Regions from separate parts of the Ensifer sp. D2-11 genome, predicted to be linked through region 1. Evidence: predicted binding sites of a transcription regulator. Region 1 holds the regulator's gene; each other region holds the start of a gene.
The links. The regulator PhoB, encoded in region 1, activates phosphate uptake and scavenging genes when phosphate is short. The targets are predictions, from matches to a motif close to TGTCATNNANCTGTCAT.
Positions count from the first base shown of each region.

Region 1 (4,163 bases):
CGGCTGCAGGAGCCGGGCACCGGACTTTCCGGCGGTCAGCAGCAGCGCCTCTGCATCGCCCGCGCCGTCGCGGTCAGCCCGGAAGTCATCCTGATGGACGAGCCCTGCTCGGCGCTCGATCCCATCGCGACCGCGAAAGTCGAGGAACTCATCCACGAATTGCGGGCGAATTTCACGATCGTGATCGTCACCCACTCGATGCAGCAGGCGGCGCGCGTGTCGCAGCGCACGGCCATGTTCCATCTCGGCAATCTCGTCGAGGAGAACGATACCGACAAAATGTTCACCAACCCGGACGATCAGCGCACCCAGGACTACATCATGGGCCGCTTCGGCTGATGGCGAGAGGGGCGGCGCTTTTCCGTCCCTCCCGGTTTAAGATCGACCGAGCCATTCAGAACGGCGGGTCTCCCGAGGAAACGAATATGTCTCACGCACACATCATGTCCGCCTTCGACGAAGAGTTGAAGTATCTCACGCGCCGCATCTCCGAGATGGGCGGTCTTGCCGAGCAGATGGTCGCGGACTCCGTCCGTGCGCTCGTCAATTCCGATCTTGCTCTCGCCCAGAAGGTTATCTCCGACGACACCATTCTGGACGACGCGGAACGGCAGATCGGCGAAAAGGCGATCGTCACCATTGCCAAACGCCAGCCCATGGCCTCGGATCTACGGGAGATCATGGGTTCGATCCGTATCGCCGCGGACCTGGAGCGCGTCGGCGATCTCGGCAAGAACACCGCCAAGCGCGTGATTGCCGTCGCCGGTTCGGGCATACCGCGCAAGCTTGCGCGCGGCCTCGAACACCTGGCCGAGCTCGCGCTCGTTCAGTTGAAGGAAGTCCTGGACGTCTACGCCTCCCGTTCGCCGGAAAAGGCGAACAGCATTCGCGAACGCGATGAAGAGATCGACGCGATCTACACTTCTCTGTTCCGGGAACTGCTGACCTACATGATGGAAGATCCGCGCAACATCACGCCCTGCACGCATCTTCTTTTCTGCGCCAAGAACATCGAGCGTATCGGCGATCACGCGACCAACATTGCCGAAACGATCTACTACATGGCGACAGGCGCCCAGCCGCAGGGCGAACGGCCGAAGGACGACATGACGTCGACATTGGGTTCCGTGACGGACTGAGATCGCCCGGCATCCGGGCCTATGCAGAATTTGTTCCGGCCGCTTTGGCGCGGCCTACCACCGTGCGCGGCGGCATGACGGCTGTCGTGCGTAGGAAGGAGTCCTACTGAATGTTGCCGAAGATTGCCGTAGTCGAAGATGAGGAAGCCCTAAGCGTTCTCCTGCGCTACAATCTCGAGGCAGAAGGCTTCGAGGTCGATACGATCCTTCGCGGCGACGAGGCGGAGATCCGCCTGCAGGAGCGCCTGCCCGACCTTCTCATCCTCGATTGGATGCTGCCCGGGGTTTCCGGCATCGAGCTCTGCCGCAGGCTGCGCCAGCGGCCGGAAACGGAGCGCCTGCCGATCATCATGCTGACGGCGCGCGGCGAGGAGAGCGAGCGCGTGCGGGGCCTTGCCACCGGGGCCGACGATTACGTCGTCAAGCCCTTCTCGACGCCGGAACTGATGGCGAGGGTCAAGGCGATGCTCAGGCGCGCCAAGCCCGAGGTTCTGTCGACGCTCCTGCGCTGCGGCGATATCGAGCTCGACAGGGAGACGCACCGCGTCCACCGCCGCAGCCGTGAAGTGCGCCTCGGCCCGACGGAGTTCCGGCTGCTGGAATTTCTCATGTCCTCACCGGGGCGCGTCTTCTCCCGTTCACAGCTCCTGGACGGTGTCTGGGGGCACGACATCTATGTCGACGAACGGACCGTGGACGTCCATGTCGGACGTCTGCGCAAGGCACTGAACTTCTCCAACATGCCCGACGTCATCCGGACGGTGCGCGGCGCGGGCTATTCGCTGGAGAGCTGAGACCGAAGGTGCCGGCTTACGGCATGGCAAAGAAAAAAGGGGCCTTTACGGCCCCATTTTTCGTCGTGCATCCAGAGCGGAATGAGCAGGCGCCTCAGCGCATGCGCCGGCGCTCGGCAGAGGGCTGGTAGGCCAGCCGGGCATGAAAGGTGCAATAGGGAGAGGCTTCCGGGGAGTCGTTGCCGCAGAAGTGGAACTCTTCCTTGAGCGGGTCGCCGATCGGCCACTTGCAGGTGCGTTCGGTAAGCTCCGTGAGCTCCAGCCGCCGCGACATCGGCAGGACGATATTCCTGTCGATCTGCAGCTCCTGGTCGATCGCCAGGTCGACGGCGAGCTCTTCCTTGAGCGCGGTCGCACCGGCCGTGCGGGTTACGGTGCGGGTTACGGAACGCGCAGCATAGTTCGGTGCGCGCGGGGCAGACGTCGCCCGTTTGGGGCGGGCTGCAGCGGCCGTGCTTCCGCCGGCCTTGGCGCGCCCGGGCAGGCTCAGCCGATGAACCTTGCCGATGACCGCGTTGCGGCTGACGCCGCCCAACTGCGCCGCGATCTGGCTGGCGCTCAGGCCCTCCGACCACAGCTTCTTCAGTTTCTCGACCCGCTCGTCAGTCCAGTTCATCTCTGCACTCCCCGTTCTCGGCGTTGGGATGGCGGAATCCGTCACCGCTCTCCGGGAAAAACCCGAAGATTCAACGCGATAATACTTTTGGTGACTAGGTCCGCCGCATGCGTCTAGTAATTGAATGTTAACCTACCGGCAGGGTGACTCCGTGGCAAGAGTCGCCGGAATCGCGCCGAATCGATTTCGCGGTTTTCCCCAACTTGCTGTCGGAGCGTTGCATTTTTGCAAGTCCCAGAGTGCGATTTTTTCGCGCTTCGGAATCGGTATCCGCAAAGCGCCTGCAAACCTTGGTTTTGTTGACATCGCGGTGCGAAATGGGAATAGTGCCTGTCGCCGCCGCAAGGCGGCATTTTTGATTTTTATCGGGCCGAACGGTCCGATGCCGCCGGAATGAAGGAGAGCTCGACATGGCCGCAACCACGCCGCTTTACGACACCTATCTGCGCGCGCCGTTGCGTTTCGAGCGAGGTGAAGGCGTTTGGCTGATCGCCGAAGACGGCACGCGCTATCTCGATTTCGCTGCCGGTGTCGCCGTGAACTCGCTCGGCCATGCCCATCCTCATCTCGTCGAGGCGCTGAAGGCGCAGGCCGACAAGGTCTGGCATCTGTCCAATCTCTACGAGATTGCGGGGCAGGAAAGCCTTGCGCGGCGGCTGACCCAGGTGACCTTCGCCGATCGGGTGTTCTTCACCAATTCGGGTGCGGAAGCGCTCGAATGTGCGATCAAGACGGCGCGGCGCTATCATTTCGCCAAGGGGCACGTCGAGAAGTTCCACGTCATCACCTTCGAAGGTGCTTTCCACGGCCGCACGCTCGCGACGATCGCCGCCGGCGGACAGCAGAAATACATCGAGGGCTTCGGGCCGAAGGCGCCGGGCTTCTATCAGGTCCCCTTCGGCGATATCGGCGCGGTCAAGAACGCGATCAATGAAGAAACCGCGGCGATCCTTGTCGAGCCGATCCAGGGCGAGGGCGGCATTCGGACGGCATCGAAGGAGTTCATGCAAGGGCTGCGCGAACTCTGCGACGAGTTCGGCCTGCTTCTGATCCTTGACGAGGTCCAGTCCGGTGTCGGCCGGACCGGCAAGCTCTTCGCCCATGAATGGGCGGGCATCAAACCCGATATCATGGCCGTCGCCAAAGGCATCGGCGGCGGCTTCCCGCTCGGCGCCTGCCTTGCGACGGAAGCGGCGGCCGCCGGCATGGTGGCGGGCACGCACGGCTCGACCTATGGCGGCAACCCGCTCGCAATGGCGGTCGGAAATGCCGTGCTCGACGTCGTTCTCGCCGAAGGCTTCCTCGATCAGGTGCGCGAGGTGGCTCTCGTCTTCCGTCAGGGGCTCGCTTCGTTGAAGGATCGTTTTCCGGACGTGATCGAGGAAATCCGCGGCGACGGGCTGATGCTCGGCATCAAGGCGAAGGTGCCCTCCGCGGACCTTTTGAAGGCGATCCGCGCCGAGAAACTGCTCGTCGTCCCGGCCGGCGAAAACGTTCTGCGCCTGTTGCCGCCGCTGATCACCACCCCGGCCGAGGCGCGCGAAGGACTGGCACGGCTCGAACGCGCCGCGGAGGCGGTGAGCGGCAAGAGCGGCAACGCCGCGGCTTGAGCGC
Region 1 covers NZ_CP096433.1:2,718,946-2,723,108, reverse strand. The annotation lists gene pstB (phosphate ABC transporter ATP-binding protein PstB) at 1-339, shown strand, start outside; gene phoU (phosphate signaling complex protein PhoU) at 426-1,139, shown strand; gene phoB (phosphate regulon transcriptional regulator PhoB) at 1,250-1,933, shown strand; gene M1D34_RS13105 (GcrA family cell cycle regulator) at 2,028-2,549, opposite strand; gene M1D34_RS13100 (hypothetical protein) at 2,701-2,946, shown strand; gene M1D34_RS13095 (aspartate aminotransferase family protein) at 2,960-4,159, shown strand.

Region 2 (4,163 bases), 1.5 Mb from region 1:
GTGCTGTCCGGCATCACGCGTTGGCGCAGGACCTCGGAGATGGCGGAATCGCCGTGCATCTCTCCGTCCACCTCGAGATCGGGGGCGAGCTCGCGCACGAGCTGCAGTGCGGTGCGCATCTTGAAAGCGCTCTCGGAATCGCGCGAGCCGAAGTTCGAGTGGGAGACGAGGGCAGCACGCGGCGTGATGCCGAAGCGGCGGATTTCGTTTGCCGCCATCACTGTCGTCTGAGCGATCTCCTCCGCGCTCGGGCTGAAGCTCACATAGGTATCGGTGAAGAAGGTCGCGCCGCGTTGTGAGATCAGGAGGCTGAGCGCCGAGAAGTCGAGTACGCCCGAACGCTTGCCGATGATCTGCGATACATCGCGCAGATGCCTGCTGTAGCGTCCCTCGACCCCGCAGATCAGCGCGTCCGCCTCGCCGCGCTTGACGGCGAGCGCGCCGATGACCGTCGTATTCGTGCGCACGATCGTGCGGGCCGCCTCGGGAATGACGCCGAGCCGCCCGACCAGGGCGAAATAATCATCGACATAGTCGCGATAGCGGGGGTCGCCCTCGGGATTGACGACCTCGAAATCGACATCGGGGCGGATTCTGAGGCCGTAGCGCCGCAGGCGGGTCTCGATGATTTGCGGGCGGCCGATCAGGATCGGCTTGGCCGTGCCTTCTTCCAGCAGCACCTGGGCGGCGCGCAGCACCCGCTCATCCTCGCCCTCGGCGAAGATGACGCGGTTCTTCGCCGCGTTCTTCGCTGCAGCAAAGACCGGCTTCATGATGAAGCCGGAGCGGAAGACGAAACGGTTGAGCTTGTCGAGATAGGCGTCGAAGTCCTGGATCGGACGCGTGGCGACGCCGCTTTCGGCCGCGGCCTTTGCAACGGCCGGCGCAATGCGCAGGATCAGCCGCTGATCGAAAGGCGAAGGGATCAGATAGTCGGGGCCGAAGACCGGCGTTTCGCCGGAATAGGCGCGCGCGGCGACATCCGACGGTTCCTCGCGGGCAAGGCCGGCGATCGCGCGGACCGCCGCCATCTTCATTTCTTCGTCGATGGTGCGTGCGCCGCAATCGAGCGCGCCACGGAAGATATGCGGGAAACAGAGGACATTGTTGACCTGGTTCGGGAAGTCCGAGCGTCCGGTGCAGATCATGGCATCGGGCCGCGCGGCGCGGGCCACCTCTGGCATGATCTCCGGCGTAGGATTGGCCAGCGCCATGATCAGCGGCTTTTCGGCCATCCGGGCCAACAGTTCAGGCTTGAGGACGCCGGCGGCCGAGAGCCCCAGAAACACGTCCGCCCCACCGATGCTGTCGGCGAGCACGCGATTGTCGCTCTCCTGTGCGTAGACGGCTTTCCACTCGTCCATCAGGGCCTCGCGCCCCTTGTAGACGAGACCTTCGATGTCGTGGACCCAGATGTTTTCGCGCCTGGCGCCCAGCGTGACGAGGAGGTTGAGGCAGGCAAGCGCCGCCGCCCCGGCACCGGAGGCCACGATCTTGGCCTCGGCAATGTCCTTGCCGGCGAGTTCCAGGCCGTTCAGGACGGCGGCCGCGACGATGATCGCGGTCCCGTGCTGGTCGTCGTGGAAGACCGGTATTTCCATTTTCTCGCGCAGACGCCGCTCCACCTCGAAACATTCGGGAGCTTTGATGTCCTCGAGATTGATGCCGCCGAAGGTCGGCTCCAGCGCCGAGATGACGTCGACCATCCGATCGACCGTCGGTGCGTCGATCTCGATGTCGAAGACGTCGATCCCTGCGAACTTCTTGAAGAGAACAGCCTTACCTTCCATCACGGGTTTGGAGGCGAGGGGACCGATATTGCCGAGGCCGAGAACGGCGGTGCCGTTCGATACCACGGCGACGAGATTGGCGCGGGCGGTGAAATCGGCAGCGGTCTCGGGGTTGTCCTTGATGGCGAGGCAAGGTGCGGCGACCCCGGGCGAATAGGCGAGCGCCAGATCGCGCTGGTTCCCGAGCGGCTTGGTCGGCTGAATCTCGAGCTTGCCGGGGCGGGGATAGCGATGGAAGAAGAGTGCCTGCTGATCGATGTCTCCGCTGGCGGGAACGGCCTGGGATTTCGCTTTATCGCCCGTGTTCATGCCTTTGCATTCCTTGAATTCTTGCGTGGACCCGAGAGCGCGGTTGTGAAATCGCGTTCACGTCCGGTGCTGATAGATGTCGTGCCTTTTGGCATGAATCGCCCGGCACGTACAGTTTCGACGCGGTTCTTTCCAGCCATGGCTACTCGGCGCTCGCTGTGTGCTCCGCGTCCCATGTCATCTTCCTGAAACACGAGTCTGATTTTGACGGTCGTGAAACGGCTAAACCAGGATGAGGCTGGCATGGCGGCATCGGCACCCCAACAGGATTCCGTTCGGAAACTGCGGACGCTTTTCATTTCCGATGTTCATCTGGGCTCGAAAGCGGCCAAGACGGACTTTCTCCTGGATTTCCTGCGGCACCACGAGGCGGAGACGATCATTCTCGTCGGCGATATCGTGGACGGCTGGCGTCTCAAACGCAGCTGGTATTGGCCGCAATCCTGCAACGACGTGGTCCAGAAGCTTCTGCGCAAGGCACGAAAAGGCACGCGCATCATCTACATCCCCGGCAATCACGACGAGTTCCTCCGGGACTTTCCGGGCGTTCACTTCGGCGGTATCGAAGTGGCGCAGCGCTATCTCCACAAGGGCGCGGACGGGCGGACCTATCTCGTGCTGCACGGGGACGAGTTCGACGTGGTCGTGCGCAACGCACGCGTTCTCGCCTATCTCGGCGACTGGGCCTACGACATGGCGATCGCCATCAATATAGGCCTTGCGGCGATACGTCGTCGTCTCGACATGCCTTACTGGTCGTTTTCCTCCTGGGCCAAGCTGCAGGTCAAACATGCGGTGAACTTCATCGGCGAGTTCCAGAAAGTCGTGACCGAGGAAGCCCGTCGTCACGACGCGCAAGGCGTGATCTGCGGCCACATCCATCATGCGGTCATCGAGGACATAGACGGCATTCGGTACATAAACACGGGCGACTGGGTGGAGAGTTGCACGGCGATCGCCGAGCATCACGACGGCACGATGGAGCTCATCACCTGGCACCAGATGCGCGGCGACACCGCCGCTGGGCAGCGAGCCGGGGAGGCCGAGACGATGCCCGTCAGGCGGTTCGCACCGCAGGCCGCCTAAGTGATTCTGCGGGGTAAGGGAAAACTCCCGGAGGGGGCCGACTATCGTTCCGGTGGACAAGCACCCGCAGTGACGAGCGGGATGAGGAAAAGTGTGCGCGGTTTTCCGCCCGCATCCCGCGTCTCAACTTTTTGGAATCGATCACGTTCATGTTTTTAGGTCGACTCGACCTAAAACATCATGATCTAGCCGATGGCAAACACACGCGCGGTTGTGCTAATGGTGGCCCACAGCCATCAGGTCCTTCCATGATTCCGTCATCTGCTCCCGCATTCGTCGCGGGGCCCCCGCCGCGCCATTTCGCACTCCGCATCGCGCTTCTCTTCTCAGCGCCGCTGATCGTCAACGGTTTCGCCATGCCGTACTTTCCGGTCTGGCTGAGCAGCCTGTCGCTCAGCGACTTCGAAATCGGCATAGTGCTTGCAGTTCCGATGTTCGTCCGGGTAATCACCGCACCGCTGGCGGGCGTTCTCGCAGACCGCATCGGCGAGCGGACGATCGTCCTGATCTGGTCGGGCATCCTATCCTTCGCCGCGGCCATCGTTCTTTTCTATGCGCAGAGCTTCTGGCCGGTGCTCGTCATCTACACGCTGCAATCGGCGGTTTATTCGCCATATGTGCCGATCGTCGAGGCGATCGCCCTTTCGGGCGTGCGGCGCTGGGGCTTCGACTATGCGCAGATGCGTGTCTGGGGTTCGGTCGCCTTTATCGGGGCGACGATGCTGGGTGGCTGGCTGATCGGGATCGTCGGCGGGCAGATGGTCCTGCCCGCCATGGCGGCGGGCTTCGCGCTCACCATCCTTTTGGCGGTGGCCGCGCCGCGTGTCGGCCGTCCGCGCAGGCCATCACCGATTACCGCAATCACCGAGCCGCCGCCGCAATCGCTGCGCCAGGCGGATCTGCAACTGCTGCTGGTCGGCGTGACACTGGTCAACAGCAGCCATGCGATGCTCTTCGCCTTCTCCGCCATCTATTGGC
Region 2 covers NZ_CP096433.1:1,258,811-1,262,973, forward strand. The annotation lists gene M1D34_RS06060 (NADP-dependent malic enzyme) at 1-2,099, opposite strand, end outside; gene M1D34_RS06065 (UDP-2,3-diacylglucosamine diphosphatase) at 2,343-3,185, shown strand; gene M1D34_RS06070 (MFS transporter) at 3,434-4,163, shown strand, end outside.
Region 2: M1D34_RS06065 (UDP-2,3-diacylglucosamine diphosphatase) is a predicted target of PhoB. The motif match lies at 2,275-2,291, and genes of this name have one in related genera.

Region 3 (4,163 bases), 770 kb from region 1:
GTGCCCTTGGAGAGGCCGGCGATCGCCACGATGTCGCCCGCATGGGCTTCCTCGATCGGCTGACGCTCGATGCCGCGGAATGCAAGAATCTTGGAGATGCGCCCGGACTCGAGCACCTTGCCGTCCTGCCCGAGGACATTGACCGCCTGGTTCGGCTTGATCGAACCGGAATGAATGCGCCCGGTGATGATGCGGCCGAGGAAGGGATTGGCTTCGAGAATGGTGCCGATCATCCGGAACGGGCCTTCGCCGACGCTCGGCTCCGGAACGTGATCGAGAACGAGATCGAGGAGCGGTGCCAGGCCCTGATCCTGCGGACCTTCCGGCGCGACGTTCATCCAGCCGTTACGGCCGGAACCGTAGAGAATCGGGAAGTCGAGCTGCTCATCGGTCGCATCGAGCGCCGCGAAGAGATCGAATACCTCGTTGATGACTTCCTCGTGACGGGCATCGGGTCGGTCGATCTTGTTGATCGCCACGATCGGCCGAAGACCGACCTTGAGCGCCTTGCCGACGACGAATTTCGTCTGCGGCATCGGGCCTTCGGCGGCGTCGACCAGAACGATGGCGCCGTCCACCATCGACAGAATACGCTCGACTTCACCGCCGAAATCGGCGTGGCCGGGGGTGTCGACGATATTGATGCGCGTACCCTTCCACTCGACCGAAGTCGCCTTGGCGAGGATGGTGATGCCGCGTTCCTTTTCCAGTTCGTTGGAATCCATCATGCGCTCGGCGACGCGCTGGTTTTCGCGGAAGGAGCCCGACTGCTTCAGAAGTTCGTCGACGAGCGTGGTTTTCCCATGGTCGACGTGCGCGATGATCGCGATGTTACGAATGCTCATTTTTTGTCTCGGAAAGTTCGTGGGCACGCGCGACGAGGCAGGTACCGCTTTTCAGTTGCCGCGCTCATACAGGTTTTTTCCCGGAAGCGAAAGGGGGCCGGCGCGCAGGGCTGACCTGCGTGAGGCGCCGCCGGCTCAAGCGGAAACCGCCGGATCGAGGGTTACCCGCCAGAGTTCCTGATCCTGCCGGTCCATCAGCCGCACCGTCATCTGCCGCGTCTGGCCGCTGATATCGACGATGCCGAAGAATTGAAGGTCCGCCGACGGCGGCAGGTTGCTGTCGATTCCTCCGCCGGACGCCTTCATGAAGCGAACCTCGGGGCCGAAGGTCATGTCGAGCTCCTTCGGCCCGTAGGTGCCGGAATGAAGCGGCCCGGAGACGAACTCCCAGAACGGCGAGAAGTCCTTGAAGGCGGCCCGCGAGGGATCGTAGTGATGCGCCGCCGTGTAATGCACGTCCGCCGTCAGCCAGACGAGGTTCTCGATCGCATTGTCGCGGACGAAGCGCAGGAGATCCGCAAATTCGCTCTCGCGCCCCTTCGGCGCGCCATGGTCGCCGTCGGCGATGGCATCCGATCCGCGCCTTGCCGAATAGTCGTCCCAGACGATGAGGCCGACCGGCATGTCGCAGGCGATCACCTTCCAGGTGGCGCTGGACGCCGCAAGCTCGCGCTTCAGCCAGTCCGCCTGCCGCCAGCCGAAGAGGCCGCCACCCCCCTCTTCCTGGTTGGGGCCGCGATAGGAGCGCAGATCCACGAAGAAGACGTCGAGCAGCGGACCATAGGCGATCTTGCGGAAAATGCGGCCGGGCTCCGTCGGCAGCGTGCGGATCGCCGTCATCTCGTGAAACGCGCGGGCCGCGCGGGCGGCATAGACGGCGACATCCTTCTCCGGATAGCGCGGGTCGTCGCTGAGATCGGTCGAGGCCGACCAGTTGTTCAGGACCTCGTGGTCGTCCCACTGATAGAAGGTGGGACATTCGGCATGGAGCCTCCGCACATGCTCGTCGAGCAGGTTGTATTTCCACTGGCCGCGATATTCCTCGAGCGTCCGCGCGACGTCTCGCTTCTCGGGCGTGACGATCCGGTTCTTCCACATGCCGCCGTCGCGCAGCTTGATCTCGTCGGGGATAGGATTGTCGGCATAGATCGTGTCGCCGGAATGGATGAAGAAATCCGGCTCGTGCAGCCGCATGGTCGAATAGGTCTTCATGCCGACCTCGTCGATGCCCCAGCCCTGCCCCGCCGTGTCGCCGGACCAGACGAAGCGCACGGAGCGGCGGCGCAAGGGAGCCGTCCGGAAGCGCCCGACGACCGGTTCGGAGACGCGATTGGCGTCGTAGAGATCGGTCGCGATGAAGCGATAGAAGATGTCCTGGTCCGGCAGCAGACTGTCGAGCCGGCACTTGACGGCGCAGTCGGTCAGCGGCGTCGCATCGATATCGGCAAGCCTGACGGCATTCGAAAAGCTTTCCGTGGTCGAATACTCGACGGAAACGCGCGCCGGCCGATCGACCCGCGTCCAGATCATCCCCGAGCCCGTATCGACGTCGCCGGACTGTACCCCATGGGCGAATTCCGGCCGTCCGTAGCCGCGCGCGTAGAACGGCGTGGCGAGACCGGAAGAAGCGACAAGACCGGCGGCGCCGGCGGAGAAGAGGAAAGAACGCCTGGTGAGGGTGTTTCGAAGAGCGGCCAATCCCTGCCTCCGGTTCCGTTTCGCGAATCGTCGGTTCTCGCGAGCGGACCATTGGCGAGCCAGATGTCAGCGGCTTTACAGGCGGATGAAACTATTCGGACGGTTTGGCGACAGTTCTGTGAAGGGGCTGCCTGCAGGCGGATAAGGGGCAATCCCTAATGCAGGAACCCGTAGTGATGGCGTATGTGCCGATTGAAATAGTTGCCGGCGGAATCCGCATGCAGCAGTTCCTCGTAAACCTCTTCCGGAACGTCGAGGTAATGATAGGGCCTGCGGTTGCCGAGGAACCAGACGCTCAACGTCCGGCGCGGTACATCGTATCTGACCTCATGGATCGCGGAGGAGTCGAGGATTGCGGAGGATCGTAGAATTCGCATCGGCGTCTTCCCGATTGCTTGTCCCTATCGCCCCCTATTGTACATCAATCGTGCGATCCTTTAAATATTGGAGCGCTTCCAAGGACTTCCTTCCGGACTTGGCCCGCAATTCACGAGGTCCTTCCTTGCCCCCGTCAGATACGCCCGCCCGCGACCGCCTCGAAACCGTTCTCGCCCGCCTCGACGGGCGGCGGAACGATGAACGCGTTTTTGTGAAGCTCTATCCCGAGACAGCCCGCGCGGAAGCGGACGCTGCCGACGGGAGGCGGCGCGAGGGCAAGAGCCTCGGGCCCCTCGACGGGCGGATCGTCTCCATCAAGGACCTCTTCGACATCGCGGGCGAGCCGACGCTTGCGGGCTCCATCATCCGCCGCGCGGCGCCTCCGGCAACAGCGGACGCGGCGATCGTCCGGCGCCTTCGCGCGGCCGGCGCCGTCATCATCGGCAAGTCTCACATGACGGAATTCGCCTTTACCGCCGTCGGCCTCAATCCGCATTACCCGGTGCCCGGCAACGCTATCGACCCGAGCCTCATTCCCGGCGGTTCCTCCTCGGGCGCCGCCGTCTCGGCGGCGGAGGGCACGAGCGAGATCGCCATCGGCTCCGACAGCGGCGGCTCGGTGCGCATTCCGGCCGCCCTGCAGGGCCTCGTCGGCTTCAAGCCCACCGCCCGCCGCATATCTCTGGAAGGCGCCTTTCCCCTGTCCCCCAGCCTCGATTCGATCGGCCCGCTTGCGCGCACGGTCGCCGATTGCGCGGCCGCCGACGCGGTCATGGCCGGCGAGACGCCGAGACCGCTCGAGCCCATGCCGCTCGCCGGCCTGAAGCTCGGCATTCCCGAAGGCGCTCTTCTCGAAGGGCTTGCGCCGGAAATTGCGGCGGCTTTCGAAAGAAGCCTGCAAGCCTTCTCCCGCGCGGGTGCGAAACTCGCCGCATGCGGGATCGACGATCTCCTCGCCCGCTTCGCCGAGGCAACCGCGATCGGCTCGCTTGCGGGCCTCGAGGCAAGCCGTGTGCACGCGGACTGGCTCCTGGACGACAATGCGCCGGTCGACATCCGCGTAAAATCCACATTGCGCCGCCGCCTCACGGTCCACGACGCAGCGATCGAGGACCTGCTGCGGAAGCGGCAAGAGCTCATGCGCGCCATGGACGAGCGGCTGGCACCCTTCGATCTCACGCTGCTGCCGACCACACCCATCCCCGCCGTCAGCATCGCCTCGGTCGAAGAGGACAGGGCCGA
Region 3 covers NZ_CP096433.1:3,493,660-3,497,822, reverse strand. The annotation lists gene typA (translational GTPase TypA) at 1-845, opposite strand, end outside; gene M1D34_RS16670 (alkaline phosphatase D family protein) at 981-2,543, opposite strand; gene M1D34_RS16665 (KTSC domain-containing protein) at 2,699-2,920, opposite strand; gene M1D34_RS16660 (amidase) at 3,046-4,163, shown strand, end outside.
Region 3: M1D34_RS16670 (alkaline phosphatase D family protein) is a predicted target of PhoB. The motif match lies at 2,651-2,667, and genes of this name have one in related genera.